DNA from 4 places in the Fictibacillus sp. S7 genome. Region 1 is predicted to be linked to each of the others. Evidence: riboswitches for the same ligand, from Rfam matches in the RefSeq annotation. Region 1 holds a riboswitch; each other region holds the start of a gene.

Region 1 (3,182 bases):
AACCATTTTGCCCAGAAGATATTCCACCAGTATCATTGATCCGTGCATTGATAGGCGGCCGGTACACCTGTCCTTCCAGCTTGTCCGTAAAGACCTTAAGCTTTTCGGTATCAAGAACAGGGGTCCCAGGAAGCGGCACCGTGAAATCCTTGCGCTGTATGATGGCGATTGTCTGGCCTTGCTGAACGAGTGAGATGCTGTCCGGCGTGTTGACAGGAACCGGCTGCACAAGCAGAAGCATACCCGTTAACCAAGAAAGTAACATAGTCGAAAACCTCCCACCAATTAGTATGATAAGGGCAACTTTTATTTATGTAAGAGATAAACAGAAGGAAGAAATTGAAAGTAGGAAAATTATCATTTTAAAAAGTTTTAATCTGTTTTTTCAGAAAGTTGTTGACATTCAAATGCATACCTGTTTTAATTACAAGTAATCCGATAAGGATTCCCTTTTATCAAAAACTACATACTCTATCTTATTAAGAGAGGTGGAGGGAATTGGCCCTATGAAACCTCGGCAGCGGACTCTTTTCAATTGAAGAGAACTGTGCCAAATCCAACAAGCCGCAAGCTTGGATGATAAGAGAAGCATGAACCGTACTTCTTCTTTACGTCCTTCTGGCACGTTGGAAGGAGTTTTTTTATGTTTTTTCTATAAAGGGAATTTGAACTACTGTACAGATTCTCTAATAAAGTCGACCGGACAACCGGAGACCATTTTGTTTATTAAAATGGCTCCGGTTGTTTTTATTTTGAACAGCTTTATTTAAAAGAGGAGGATGGGGCGAGTGGCATTATTACAGGTCAATGAGGTTGAAAAAAGCTTTGAAACCGTCAATGGCAAGGTTAAAGCGCTGGAAAAAATCCAGCTTGATGTGGAGAAAGGGGAATTTATTACGGTAATCGGGCCGAGCGGGTGCGGGAAAAGCACCCTTTTAAAAATCGTGGCTGGGCTGGATACGGCCCATGAAGGTTCAGTTTTGCTGGATAACCGGAAAGTGACTGGACCGAGCATTGAAAAAGGATTTATTTTTCAGGAACCGCGGCTGTTTCCCTGGCTCACCGCTGAGAAAAATATAGCCGCCAATTTGCCAGTTAAGAACAAGGAGACAAAGGAAAGCGTAAAACAGCTCATCGAACTGGTCCGTTTGAAAGGGTTTGAAAACGCCTATCCAAAAGAGCTCTCCGGCGGGATGGCACAGCGGGTAGCCATTGCAAGAGCCCTTCTTCGAAATCCGAAGGTGCTGCTGCTAGATGAACCGTTCGGAGCGCTTGATGCATTTACCCGCTCTCATATGCAAGAGGTCCTGCTCGATATTTGGCAGAACAACCGTACGATCATGCTTTTTGTAACCCATGATATTGACGAAGCGATCTACCTGGCCACCAGGGTTGTCATCATGAATCCGAGGCCGGGGACCATCCGGGAAGTGATTCCGGTTGACCTTCCATATCCGAGAAAGAAAACTGATGCGTCTTTTCAGGAAATCCGCCAGCGTGTGCTGAGTGAATTTGAAAAAGTAGAAGAACACCAGGCAGCAGCGATTTGATTTAAAAGGAGATGAAAAAATGAGCAATCAAACTGGAGTATTAACGCGATCAGGTGTTGAACACCCCCCATCGGTAAAGGAAACGACTGGTAAAAGAAATCGTAAAAAGTTACCTTTGTTCAATTGGATGCGGGGGCTTGCACTTCCTGTTCTTGTCGTTCTGATTTGGGAAGCTGCTGGTGCCTATGGATTGATTTCGGCTACATTGCTTCCAAGGCCCAGCGAAATCCTGGTGGCATTTAAAGATTTAATCGTTTCGGGCGAATTATACGCTCACTTTAAAATCAGTCTTTTCCGGGCGATTCTGGGATTCTTGCTTGGCGGCGGGCTGGGACTTCTTGCAGGGCTGGCTGTAGGTTTTTCAAGCAAAACCGAACTAACATTGGATCCCACGCTGCAGATGATCAGAACCATCCCCTCCTTGGCGGTGATCCCATTGTTTATCCTTTGGTTTGGCTTTGGCGAATTATCCAAAATCCTTCTCATTTCAAAAGCTGCCTTTTTCCCTTTGTATGTTAACGCGTTTCTTGGAATTCGCGGAGTGGATTCAAAACTGTTTGATGTTGCAAAAGTGCTCGAGTTCAGTAAATGGAAGCAGATTACAACGCTTATCCTGCCAGCCGCCTTGCCAAACATTCTTCTTGGCCTGAGGCTGTCATTAGGAGCCGCCTGGCTGGCATTGGTAGCGGCTGAGCTTATGGGTTCCAGTGAAGGGATCGGCTACTTGATCATGGATGCGCGCCAGTTTTCCCAGACGTCCATTGTTTTTGTAGGGATTATTATTTTCGCTGTATTTGGCAAAGCATCGGATTCATTGGTGAGATATTTCGAGAAGAGACTTCTGAAATGGCGTGACAGCTTTATCGGATGATTTGAAAAATAGTGATGGAGGTGCTTTAACATGGTTCAAACAAAAAGACAGCTGCATCTTAATTTATTCCTGACGGGAATGGGACATCATGAGGCTTCCTGGAGACATCCCGGTTCAGAAACAGGCAATAACCTAAAGCTTTCCCATTATGTAAAATTTGCTAAAAAAGCAGAGGAAGCCAAGTTCGATTCATTATTTCTGGCAGATCGATATGCCGTATCACGACAAGGTGCTAAATACGGTCTGCAGGGAGGCATCGAACCGCTTACACTGCTGTCTGCCCTCGCCGCTGTAACAGAAAACATTGGATTAATCGCCACGGTTTCAACCAGCTTTAATGAACCTTATAACGTGGCCAGACGATTTGCTTCACTCGATCATATAAGCAATGGCAGGGCGGGATGGAATATCATCACCTCTGGAACAGATGGAGAAGCCCAGAATTTCCATTTCAAAAAGATTCCTTCCCATGGTCTCCGATATGAAAAGGCCCGTGAGTTTCTGGAAGTCACAAGCAAGTTATGGGACAGCTGGGAGGATGACGCAATAATTGCAGATCAGGAAGCAGGAATTTTTGCGGATGATCAAAAAGTTCATGAAATCCACCATAAGGGGAAATTTTTCGCCGTTCGGGGCCCGCTGAATATCCCTCGTTCGCCACAAGGAAGGCCGGTCCTTGTCCAGGCAGGATCTTCAGCCGATGGGATTGATTTTGCAGGACAGTATGCCGAGGCAGTGTTCACAGCCCAGCAAACATTGGA
Region 2 (3,182 bases), 1.0 Mb from region 1:
GGCAATTTGATTTATCCGGGACAAAATTTAAAGGTGCAGCCAGTAAAGGGAATAAGCGCTGAAAAAACAAACGCTGCGTCAGAACAAATAAAAGCAACGCCGGAAGATAAAAAATTGCTCGCTTCTCTTGTTGAAGCAGAAGCAATGGGAGAAAGCTTTGAAGGAAAGGTAGCGGTGGCCTCTGTTGTCTTGAACCGCGTTGAAGATGACGGCTTTCCTGATTCCATTCATGACGTCATCTACGACAAAGGACAATTTCAGCCGGTTATGGAGAACAATTTAAAGAAACCTTCTCCCGAGTCGGAAAAGGCAGTAGACAAGGCCTTATCTGGTTATGATAACACGAACGGTGCTCTGTTCTTTTACAATAAAAAGACAGCCGTTAGCAGATGGCTCGATACGAAACCTGCTTGTACGGTTATCGGAAACCATACATTCAGCAAATAATCCATGCCCCCGTCATTCGCGGACGGGGGTTTTTTATCGTTGGCTCGTACTTCTGATGCTTAATCCTGAGGATGTAATTTTTTGGCTGTTTCTTGCGATCAGTACATCACAATTGGCATGGCGCGTAATATACTGTGAGACACTTCCGATAAAAATGCGTTCCATCGCATTTAATCCTGTTGCACCACAAACAATCAAATCTGATTCATGCATGGAGGCAAATGAGAGAATTTCCATTTTGGGCGATCCTGAGTTTGATAAAGTGGTTACATGTGTTAGTCCATGGTTTCTGGCCAATTTTTCATAGTCGTCCAAAAGTGTTCTGGCTGCAATCCGATCTCTGTCCATTTCAATATTAATGGCTCCGGCATCAAGTGGAGCAGCCGGAAGGCGGTCTTCAGTTATGTGTACGATATACAACTTGGCATGATATTCTTTTGCCACTTCAATCGCTCTGTAAAACGCCACTTCCGATGAACGGGAACCGTCAACACCAACCAGGATTCTATGGTAAGAAGGCATACCCTCACCTCTTTTGGAATATAGTATACATAAGTTTTACCCGCTGGAGGAGGAAGGCAAACACGAAGACAAACAATAAAAAACTTTCGGAATTTAATTGACAAATTCATAAGACTGCTGTATTTTTGAACGTATTAAAGTTGTTCATAAAAACGAATAGTTAACTCTTATCAAGAGTGGTGGAGGGACTGGCCCGATGATACCCGGCAACCTGCAGAGATTATTCTGTACTGGTGCCAAATCCTGCAAAGGCAAAACACTTTGACAGATAAGAGACGGTACAACCCCAAAATGGATGATTGCACCTCTCTGAATCTAAAAAGAGAGGTGTTTTTTGTTTGATAAAATCGGAGGGATATCTGATGGCAAATGCACAGGCAGCAATTGAAAATGAAGTGGCAGAAATAGGGAATCTCGTTCTGGAATCCGGCAAAACATTAACCGATGTTCATATTGCCTATCAGCGCATAGGAGCGGCTGATGCTCCGGCTATTTTGGTGTGCCATGCACTTACAGGAAATCAATATACGATGACGACAGAAATTGGACCCGGGTGGTGGGAAGGACTCATTGGGCCAGGCCAATATATCGATTCAGAAAAATACCAGGTGATTACGACCAACGTTCTTGGCGGCTGTGAAGGGACGACAGGACCGCTTTCCATCAACCCTTTGACAGGGGAGAGATATGGCGGGGATTTTCCGCTCATTACCATCCGAGACATGGTTAATGCTCAAAAACGATTGCTTGAAGTTCTTCACATTCATTCACTTGACACAGTCATCGGTGGATCGCTTGGCGGGATGCAGGTTATGGAATGGGGCTTGCTCTACCCTGATTTTATGGACCGTTTGATTCCCATTGCGGTCACACCTGCCTTAAGCGATTATGCCATTGGTTTCAATGCCATTGGGCGAACGGCGATTGTGAGTGATCCGGAATGGAATAATGGGAACTATTCATCAGAAGTGTCACCTGCCAAAGGGCTTGGCATTGCCAGAATGATTGGAATGCTGACCTACCGTTCGGGAACGTTATTTAATCAGCGGTTTCAACGGGAACAAACGGAAGAATGGTATTCCATATCAGATGAAGCTTCGTTTTCCGTTGAGACTTACCTGCATTATCAGGCCCAAAAGCTGTCCCAGCGGTTTGATGCCAACAGCTACCTGACCTTACTGAAAGCAATGGACAGCCATGACATCGGCAGAGGAAGAGGAGGTATCCATCAAGCAAGCAAAGGATACAGGGCAAAAATGCTCTGTCTCGGATTTACAGAGGACCTGTTATATCCGCCGGCGATGATGAAAACTTTTACAGAAAGCGTGAACGAAGAAAGCCAAAAGGCCCTCTTTCATGAAGTGAATACCATTTTTGGCCATGATGGATTTTTAACAGAATTCGAAAAATGGGGCCCGTTTCTGGAAGGATTTTTTTCCGAATAAAAAAGACATGAAGCGAAAATAGCTTCATGTCTTTTGGTTTTAGAGTTCTCCTGCAGCTTGATCCGCCAAAGGAACCGTTGTTTCCTGTTGGGTAGGTTCATTTTTAATACGGCGGCTGCCTACAGAAAGGGCTACAATAATACCTGCCCCGATGAATATAAGGCCGGTCATAAAGACGGTCGTAAACGAACTGCTCCAAGCCGTTTGAATGGAATGGATCACCGTACCTTTAATTGAACCGGGAAGTTTAAGCATATCTGGATGAATTAGAAGGCTGAACAAAGCATCTGTTTTATCTGCGAGTTTTTGGAAAATGCCTTGAAGCATCGGATTACTCTGTTGTTCTACTACATCTTTCATGTTGGTTTCCAGAGAGTGGTTCATAACGACATTCAAGACAGTAATGCCGATTGTACCGCCAATGGAACGGAAGAAGGTGGATGCCGATGTAACAGCACCGAGTTTCGTTTTCGGAAATTCATTCTGTATGGCAATCATAAGGGTAGGCATAACAAGACCCATGCCGAATCCCATGATAACCATATAAGCATAAGCTGTAATTTCTTTAGATTCCACGCTCATTGTGCTCATCAAGTAAAATCCGAATGCTGTAATCAGCATACCTGCTGTCAATACAGTCCGGTATGGGAGTTTCAACAAAAGTCTTCCCCCAACGATACTTGCAAGGATAAGGGAGATCATCATTGGCGTCATGGTGGACCCAGCCTGCGTAGGTGTCACACCCAAAATGCCCTGCATGAACATTGG
Region 3 (3,182 bases), 470 kb from region 1:
GTGGTCCCAATATCAAGGTTACCGTTCATCGTAACACCGTTCACACTGATTCTGCCGATTTTAAAAGAATAACGCAAATCTGTTCCATCCCTTTTTGTCTTTACCTTCAGTGTATGGCTTGAACAAAAAGCTGCTTGGACAGACTGCCCCATTCGAGAAAAACAGGCGGACAGATATTACGGCTGGGCGACGATTGGAGCGGATGGATTCGCGATTTGATCCTGGTCGCTGATATCCGGATCGATATTACTGTTTACCATGAAACCAGTGGAAGGTGAAAAGTCACCCAAAGAAACCGTGGAACCGACAGATTTCGTGTTGGCTGTATGGCTGTTATGCACCGTGGGACCAATGTCAATGTTACCGTTCATGGTCACACCGTTCGTCTTGATGTTAAAGATGTTAAAGAGGTAGGGCATAAAGTGGCCTCCCTTCATTGAGTAATGACAGGCTTATCGGTTACGTATGGTTTTGGCTCGTAAACGCTGCATCTGTGTTTGCAAATTCATTTTGATCGTGAACATCCGGGTCAAATACCATGTTTTTCATTACCGCATCAGCCGGGGAATGGTCACCTACAGAACTGTTGTCCCCTGTCGATTTGGTATTGGCTGTATGGCTGTTATGGAATGTGGATCCCAAATTCAATGAACTGTTGCTTGCCAGGCTGTTTATTTTTAAATAATAGATATTTACCATGCACCCCATTGCTATCTCCACCTTTAAAAGTGTTAGTGTAGTGTATGATAAATGTCCCTTAAAGGTGAAAACCCCAGAATCTCCCGAGTTACGAAACCGGCTGCTTCCAAAGCGTCTCTCCAAGCGACAAAACCTTCAGCCTCGCCTCATCAAGGCTCTGTTTCTCCCACTCTTTTTCAAGCCGCCGAAGGGCTTCCGGTCCGGTATCGTCCGCCAGACGGTAGGCGCCGTAATGCATAGGGATAAAGAGAGAAGCGCCTGTTTCCAGAAACGCTTTAACCGCATCTTCCGGGTTGATATGGGATACCTTCATAAACCATTCCGGTTCATATGCACCGATCGGCATAAGCACCGTATCCGGCTTCAAACGTTCTCCAATGTCCCGAAATCCGCGAAAATAACCGGTATCTCCGGCAAAATAGACGCTTTCTTCCGTTTTCAGGTCTTCGATTACCCAGCCTCCCCAATGGGAAGTGTTCATGTCAAAAGCGCTCCTGCGCGTCCAGTGCTGGGCAGGAACAAACATAATCTTCAGGCCCCTGTCCACAAACTCCTCCCACCAGTTGGCCTCTGTTACTGCCTGATACCCTTTTTTGCGGAACAAACCTTTAAGTCCGGCAGGCACATAAAAAGAGATTTTTCCTTTTAGCTGTTTGATGCTGTTGAAATCAAGGTGGTCATAATGTCCGTGGGAGATCAGAACAAGATCGATGTCCGGCAGCTGCCCGGCGGACAACCCAGGGGCTGTGAGCCGCTTTTGCAATCCCATTTTTGGAGCCCATACAGGGTCTGTCAGGATATTCAGTCCGCCCACCTGCAAAAGAAAGGTTGAATGGCCAATCCATGTAATCGAGTGTATGCTGCGGTTTTCTTTTAATCTCTGAGGCTCTTTATTCGTGCTCTGCTGAATTTGTTGGGTCAAATCCTTTTTATTGCTTCGTCTTTCCCGCTGCCAGCGGAGTAAGTCTTTAAATGTATGTGTATTTTCAATATTGTCAAGGTTGGCGAACTTCTTCATCGTCCGGATTCCTCCCGATCCTAGCAAGATTGTAAAAAGCTATTGAAATGTTCTAATAATTATTGTAAGGTATAAAGAACTAATTTTATAGCAATTTGGTTTCTTATCCAGAGAGGTTAAGGGAATGGCCCGTTGACACCTCAGCAACCTTCAGCGATTACGAGCTGAAAAGGTGCTAAGTCCAACAAGTTCGATTGCAGAACTTGAAAGATAAGAAGAATGACATCGAATGTTCAAAGTCTTCTTCTTTAAGAAGGCTTTTTTTATTTTTTTGGGCCACTGGAAGATACCGAACCAACAGGAGGACTCATAATGGGATTATTGAAAGACCTAGAAAGCAAGATTCTGATCGCTGACGGAGCCATGGGAACGCTGCTGTATTCCTATGGAACCGACTGCTGTTTCGAGCAGCTGAATCTGTCTCACACTGAACAGATCCAGTCGATTCACCAGGCTTATATTCAGGCCGGGGCAAATGTGATCCAGACCAATACGTACAGCGCCAACTATATTAAGCTGCAGCGGTACGGACTGGAGGAGCAGGTAAAAGAATTAAACAGCGCAGCCGTTTCTCTAGCGAAAAAAGCAGCCGGCGGCAAGGCGTACGTGCTTGGAACCATTGGGGGTATACGGGGAACCGGCCCCAGTTCTTTGTCTCTTGAAGAAATAAAAAGAAGCTTCAGGGAGCAGCTGTACTGCCTTCTCCTTGAGGGTGTAGACGGGCTTCTTCTGGAAACCTTCTATGATCTGGAGGAACTGGAGGCCGTACTTAAAATCGCCCGAAGCCAGACCGATCTGCCGATCATTTCACAGATTTCCCTCCAGGAGGTAGGCATCTTAAACGACAGAACCCCGGTGAATACGGCGATCAAGCGGCTGGAAGAGTTGGGATCCGATGTCGTCGGCCTCAATTGCCGGCTCGGCCCTTTCCACATGATCAAAACCCTGGAGGAAGTAGAAATTCCAAAGCATGCTTTTCTTTCCGCCTATCCCAATGCGAGCCTTCCTTCCTATGTGGATGGCAAGTTTCAATATGAAGGCGATGCGGAGTATTTTAAAAACAGTGCTTCTCTTTTCAGAAATCAGGGTGTCCGTCTGCTTGGCGGCTGCTGTGGAACCACACCGGCCCACATAGAGGCCTTCGCAGAGGAACTGAACGGTCTCTCACCTGTTACCGAAAAAAATGTTCGGCAGCGGCCAGAGCCGATTGCTGTTGCATCATCCGGGCAAAAGCCTCAAATCTCTTTGCCGGAAATACTGCAGGAACGCCGATCGGTCATTGTGGAGCTCGACCCTCCCCGAAAACTGGATACGACGCGATTTTTCGAAGGCGCCAAAGCCCTCAAGGAAGCAGGCGCAGATGCGATTACGCTGGCAGACAACTCTTTGGCATCGCCAAGAATTTGCAACACCTCGCTGTCATCTCTTGCAAAAGCGCAGACCGGTGCCCAGCCCATCGTCCACC
Region 4 (3,182 bases), 150 kb from region 1:
TCAGAGTGGCTTTATGAGACAGATATGATCAAAAAGAAAATAGATACCCAAAAAGCCTATATTAATCTGGAAAAATAACAGAGTAGACTCCGCCTTGTTTGGTTATGTTAAGTACCAGGCAAGGAGGTGTCCGGCATGGCCAAAAATGAAAAAATCCGCAAGCAAAACGCGGAGCAGCGAAAAGGAAAGGCGGATATTCCGAAGGGAACGTTTGCTGATCCAATTGCCAATCAGGATGATATCGCCGAAATCAAGAACAACAAGGACAGCCAATAACGAAGAACACGCCCTGATTTCAGGAGCGTGTTTTTTTGATTTTGTTGTATGCTAGAAAGAAGAATAGGGGGTGCGGGAATGCTGATATGGGAACAGAGCGGGCTGGAGAAAGTGATGGATGAACTAGAGATTATGAACTCCAATCCATTTTATAATGAGCTGTTTTACGGGAAAGGCAAAGTGGACCCGAAGGATGGCAAGCCGTGGCTGGGTTTCCTGATGGTTGCCAAATCCTGTCAAAACCAGGGATTGGCAAAAAAGCTTTATACGGAATGCGAAAATGAGTTAAGAAAGACGAAGCTCCACGTATTGCGGCTCGGAATCTTAACGGGTAATGCTCCTGCGTTGAGCTTTTGGAGCGGAATGGGCTTCAGAGAAATCGAAATTAAAGAAAACGAGGGGGGGAAAATACATATTTTTGAAAAACAATTTTAACCCTTCTGATGCTCCTCCCTTTTTCCTAAACTGCCAATTTTCCACATATTGATGGTCAGGCGTGCATATCTTCATTGGTATGAAAAAAAGTTAAACTGCCTTAATATGTGCTTAATCATTGCGGGTTAAAATGGCAGGGAAAAGGAATAGGAGTGGAAAGGTATGAAGACATACTGCTTTTTGCAGGAAAAAATGAATTCCAGAACAATATCAAAGCTTGTTCATAAAGCGAACGAATTTGAAGAGTGTCAAATCTATTTCGAATTCGATAACTGCCAGATGAATGCCAAAAGCATGTTAAGCATGAGTAAACTCTCAGGCATGGCTGGCTTGTGCTGTATAACAGCGCAAGGACAGGATCAGCAGGATGCCCTTGAAGGAATACGTGAGATTTGTGCAGGAAAATTAGTGTAGCCTTATGCGCCTGAAAATTCCTGGGACCCTTTAATGGCTTTGGCCATCACTTTTACAGATTTTGCTTTTCATATCGCTGCGAGTGAAAGTTTCAGTGGAACGGTAATCACCAAATCCTTCATCATGGCTCTGGTGCCTTCACTGCTGATCATGTTTTATCTTGAACGGAAAAATAGGTCCAGGAGCGGTTGACGCTCTTCTTCCTCCATGATAAAGTAAGACTAATTTAAAAAAGCTTATCCAGAGCGGTGGAGGGAAAGGCCCGATGAAACCCGGCAACCTTCAGGCAGATTGTCTGAAAAGGTGCCAAGTCCTTCAAAGGTACAACTTTGAGCGATAAGAGATGAAACCGGAATGTAACTCTCTTATCATCGATAAGGGAGTTTTTTAGTACTAAAAAAGTCATTTGCTACATAACATGTTTCAATCTCATATGTACTCTTATCCAGAGCGGCGGAGGGAAAGGCCCTATGAAGCCCGGCAACCTACAGGCATATTGCCTGAAAAGGTGCTACTACCTGCAGGAGAAATCCTGGATGATAAGAGGAGGCCGTGACGCCCTCTTCTTAGGAAGGGGGCTTTTTTCATTTCGGAGCTATTCTCGAGAGGTAAGCTTATCCAATCAAACAAAGGGAGAGATATCATTGAGTGAAATTAAAATTGCATTGCTGGGACTGGGAACTGTGGGAACCGGGGTATATTCCTCATTGTTAAAAAGAAAACCTGAGATTGAACAGTTGCTGGGAAAAAAGATCCGTCTGTCAGGAATATTGATTAAAAATCCGGCAAAACCGAGGTCCGACTTTCAGAAAGCGCCATTATACTCAGAGTTTGAAAAAATTCTGGGTAAAGAGGCGCCAGATGTGGTCATTGAAGCCATCGGGGGAATTGAACCGGCCAAAACGTACATTACCCGGTCACTGGAAGCAGGGTGCCATGTAATTTCCGCCAACAAAGACCTGATTGCCCGTCATGGAGAAGAGCTAACAAGCCTTGCGAAAGCAAGAGGAGCACGCTTTGTATATGAAGCAAGTGTAGGCGGCGGCATCCCGGTGTTAAGGACACTGAGGGAGCTTTTGCGAATCAATAAAGTACAGCACGTGGAGGGAATATTGAATGGAACGTCCAATTTTATTCTCTCGCACATGAGAACAACTGGATCTACGTTCCCGGAAGCTCTGGAACTCGCCCAGCAAAAGGGATATGCAGAACCTGACCCGACGAATGATATTGAAGGGCTGGATGCTTTTTATAAAGCCATGGTGCTGAGTAAGTGGATTTATGGTGAACAGCCGTTATGGGAGGAAGCCGAGGTAAAGGGAATTGGAAATGTGCGTCTTGAGGAAATACAGCTCGCAGAACAGCTTGGACTGCGCCTAAAACATCTGGTGCTCCTGGATGACAGTCTCGAGCTGAAGGTGAAACCGGTGTTGGTAGACAGTGAACATCCGCTTTATGGAGTGGAAGGAGTGGACAATGCGGTCCGTATTCAGACGGATCTTCTTGGCTGTTTAACCTTACAGGGACCAGGTGCAGGGGCTGAAGCAACAGCAAGTGCCATCGTGGAAGATTTTTTATCCCTGTATGAGACGGGCAGCGTTTATCAGGACAAACCGGCCGTATCTGAAGTCGTTCATAAGAAACAGTCCAAAGAGGGAACAACCTATCTTTTGTTTGGTGAAAAAGAACACATTTCGGGAGATACAATTTCTGCACTGCAGCTTCAAGGAGCAGTACTTGATACGGTTTCCCTGCCGGATTCCTCTCTCATCGCGTTCCTGTACGCTGGAGATTTGCCTGTAAGCACATTGCATTTCACCAGCATTTATCCTGTGAGACTCTCGGCTGCAAGCGAGGTTGCTGAGGAAGTTCTATTATAAAAAAATAAAAAGATCCAGGCGGACAACCGCCTGGATCTTTTTTGCTGCTTGAACGATTAGCAGCTGCTGCTGCTTTCACAGCCGCCGTGGCCGTGACCGGACCAGCATGAACAGCCGATGATGATCAAGAGGATGAACAATACGATGATGATCGCAAATCCTCTTCCGCCGCCATAA

The links. Region 1 has a riboswitch for S-adenosylmethionine ahead of DMO16_RS10060 (ABC transporter ATP-binding protein). Riboswitches for the same ligand answer to the same signal wherever they lie in the genome.
Region 2: it holds a riboswitch for S-adenosylmethionine, as region 1 does, so the genes downstream of both, metX (homoserine O-acetyltransferase MetX) here and DMO16_RS10060 (ABC transporter ATP-binding protein) in region 1, are expected to answer to the same signal.
Region 3: it holds a riboswitch for S-adenosylmethionine, as region 1 does, so the genes downstream of both, DMO16_RS12590 (bifunctional homocysteine S-methyltransferase/methylenetetrahydrofolate reductase) here and DMO16_RS10060 (ABC transporter ATP-binding protein) in region 1, are expected to answer to the same signal.
Region 4: it holds a riboswitch for S-adenosylmethionine, as region 1 does, so the genes downstream of both, DMO16_RS10820 (homoserine dehydrogenase) here and DMO16_RS10060 (ABC transporter ATP-binding protein) in region 1, are expected to answer to the same signal.

Annotation. Positions count from the first base shown of each region.
Region 1 covers NZ_QJKL01000001.1:1,965,141-1,968,322, reverse strand. The annotation lists gene DMO16_RS10065 (VanW family protein) at 1-265, opposite strand, end outside; SAM riboswitch class I at 474-586, shown strand; gene DMO16_RS10060 (ABC transporter ATP-binding protein) at 780-1,550, shown strand; gene DMO16_RS10055 (ABC transporter permease) at 1,570-2,421, shown strand; gene DMO16_RS10050 (LLM class flavin-dependent oxidoreductase) at 2,452-3,182, shown strand, end outside.
Region 2 covers NZ_QJKL01000001.1:926,847-930,028, reverse strand. The annotation lists gene DMO16_RS04685 (cell wall hydrolase) at 1-447, shown strand, start outside; gene DMO16_RS04680 (universal stress protein) at 481-969, opposite strand; SAM riboswitch class I at 1,134-1,244, shown strand; gene metX (homoserine O-acetyltransferase MetX) at 1,332-2,414, shown strand; gene DMO16_RS04670 (MDR family MFS transporter) at 2,454-3,182, opposite strand, start outside.
Region 3 covers NZ_QJKL01000001.1:2,435,253-2,438,434, forward strand. The annotation lists gene DMO16_RS24930 (spore germination protein) at 1-77, opposite strand, end outside; gene DMO16_RS12575 (spore germination protein) at 177-419, opposite strand; gene DMO16_RS12580 (spore germination protein) at 460-708, opposite strand; gene DMO16_RS12585 (MBL fold metallo-hydrolase) at 788-1,717, opposite strand; SAM riboswitch class I at 1,818-1,934, shown strand; gene DMO16_RS12590 (bifunctional homocysteine S-methyltransferase/methylenetetrahydrofolate reductase) at 2,030-3,182, shown strand, end outside.
Region 4 covers NZ_QJKL01000001.1:2,115,409-2,118,590, reverse strand. The annotation lists gene DMO16_RS10835 (ABC transporter substrate-binding protein) at 1-78, shown strand, start outside; gene DMO16_RS24280 (hypothetical protein) at 136-276, shown strand; gene DMO16_RS10830 (GNAT family N-acetyltransferase) at 355-711, shown strand; gene DMO16_RS10825 (HPr family phosphocarrier protein) at 874-1,125, shown strand; SAM riboswitch class I at 1,359-1,468, shown strand; SAM riboswitch class I at 1,564-1,671, shown strand; gene DMO16_RS10820 (homoserine dehydrogenase) at 1,770-3,005, shown strand; gene yjcZ (sporulation protein YjcZ) at 3,062-3,182, opposite strand, start outside.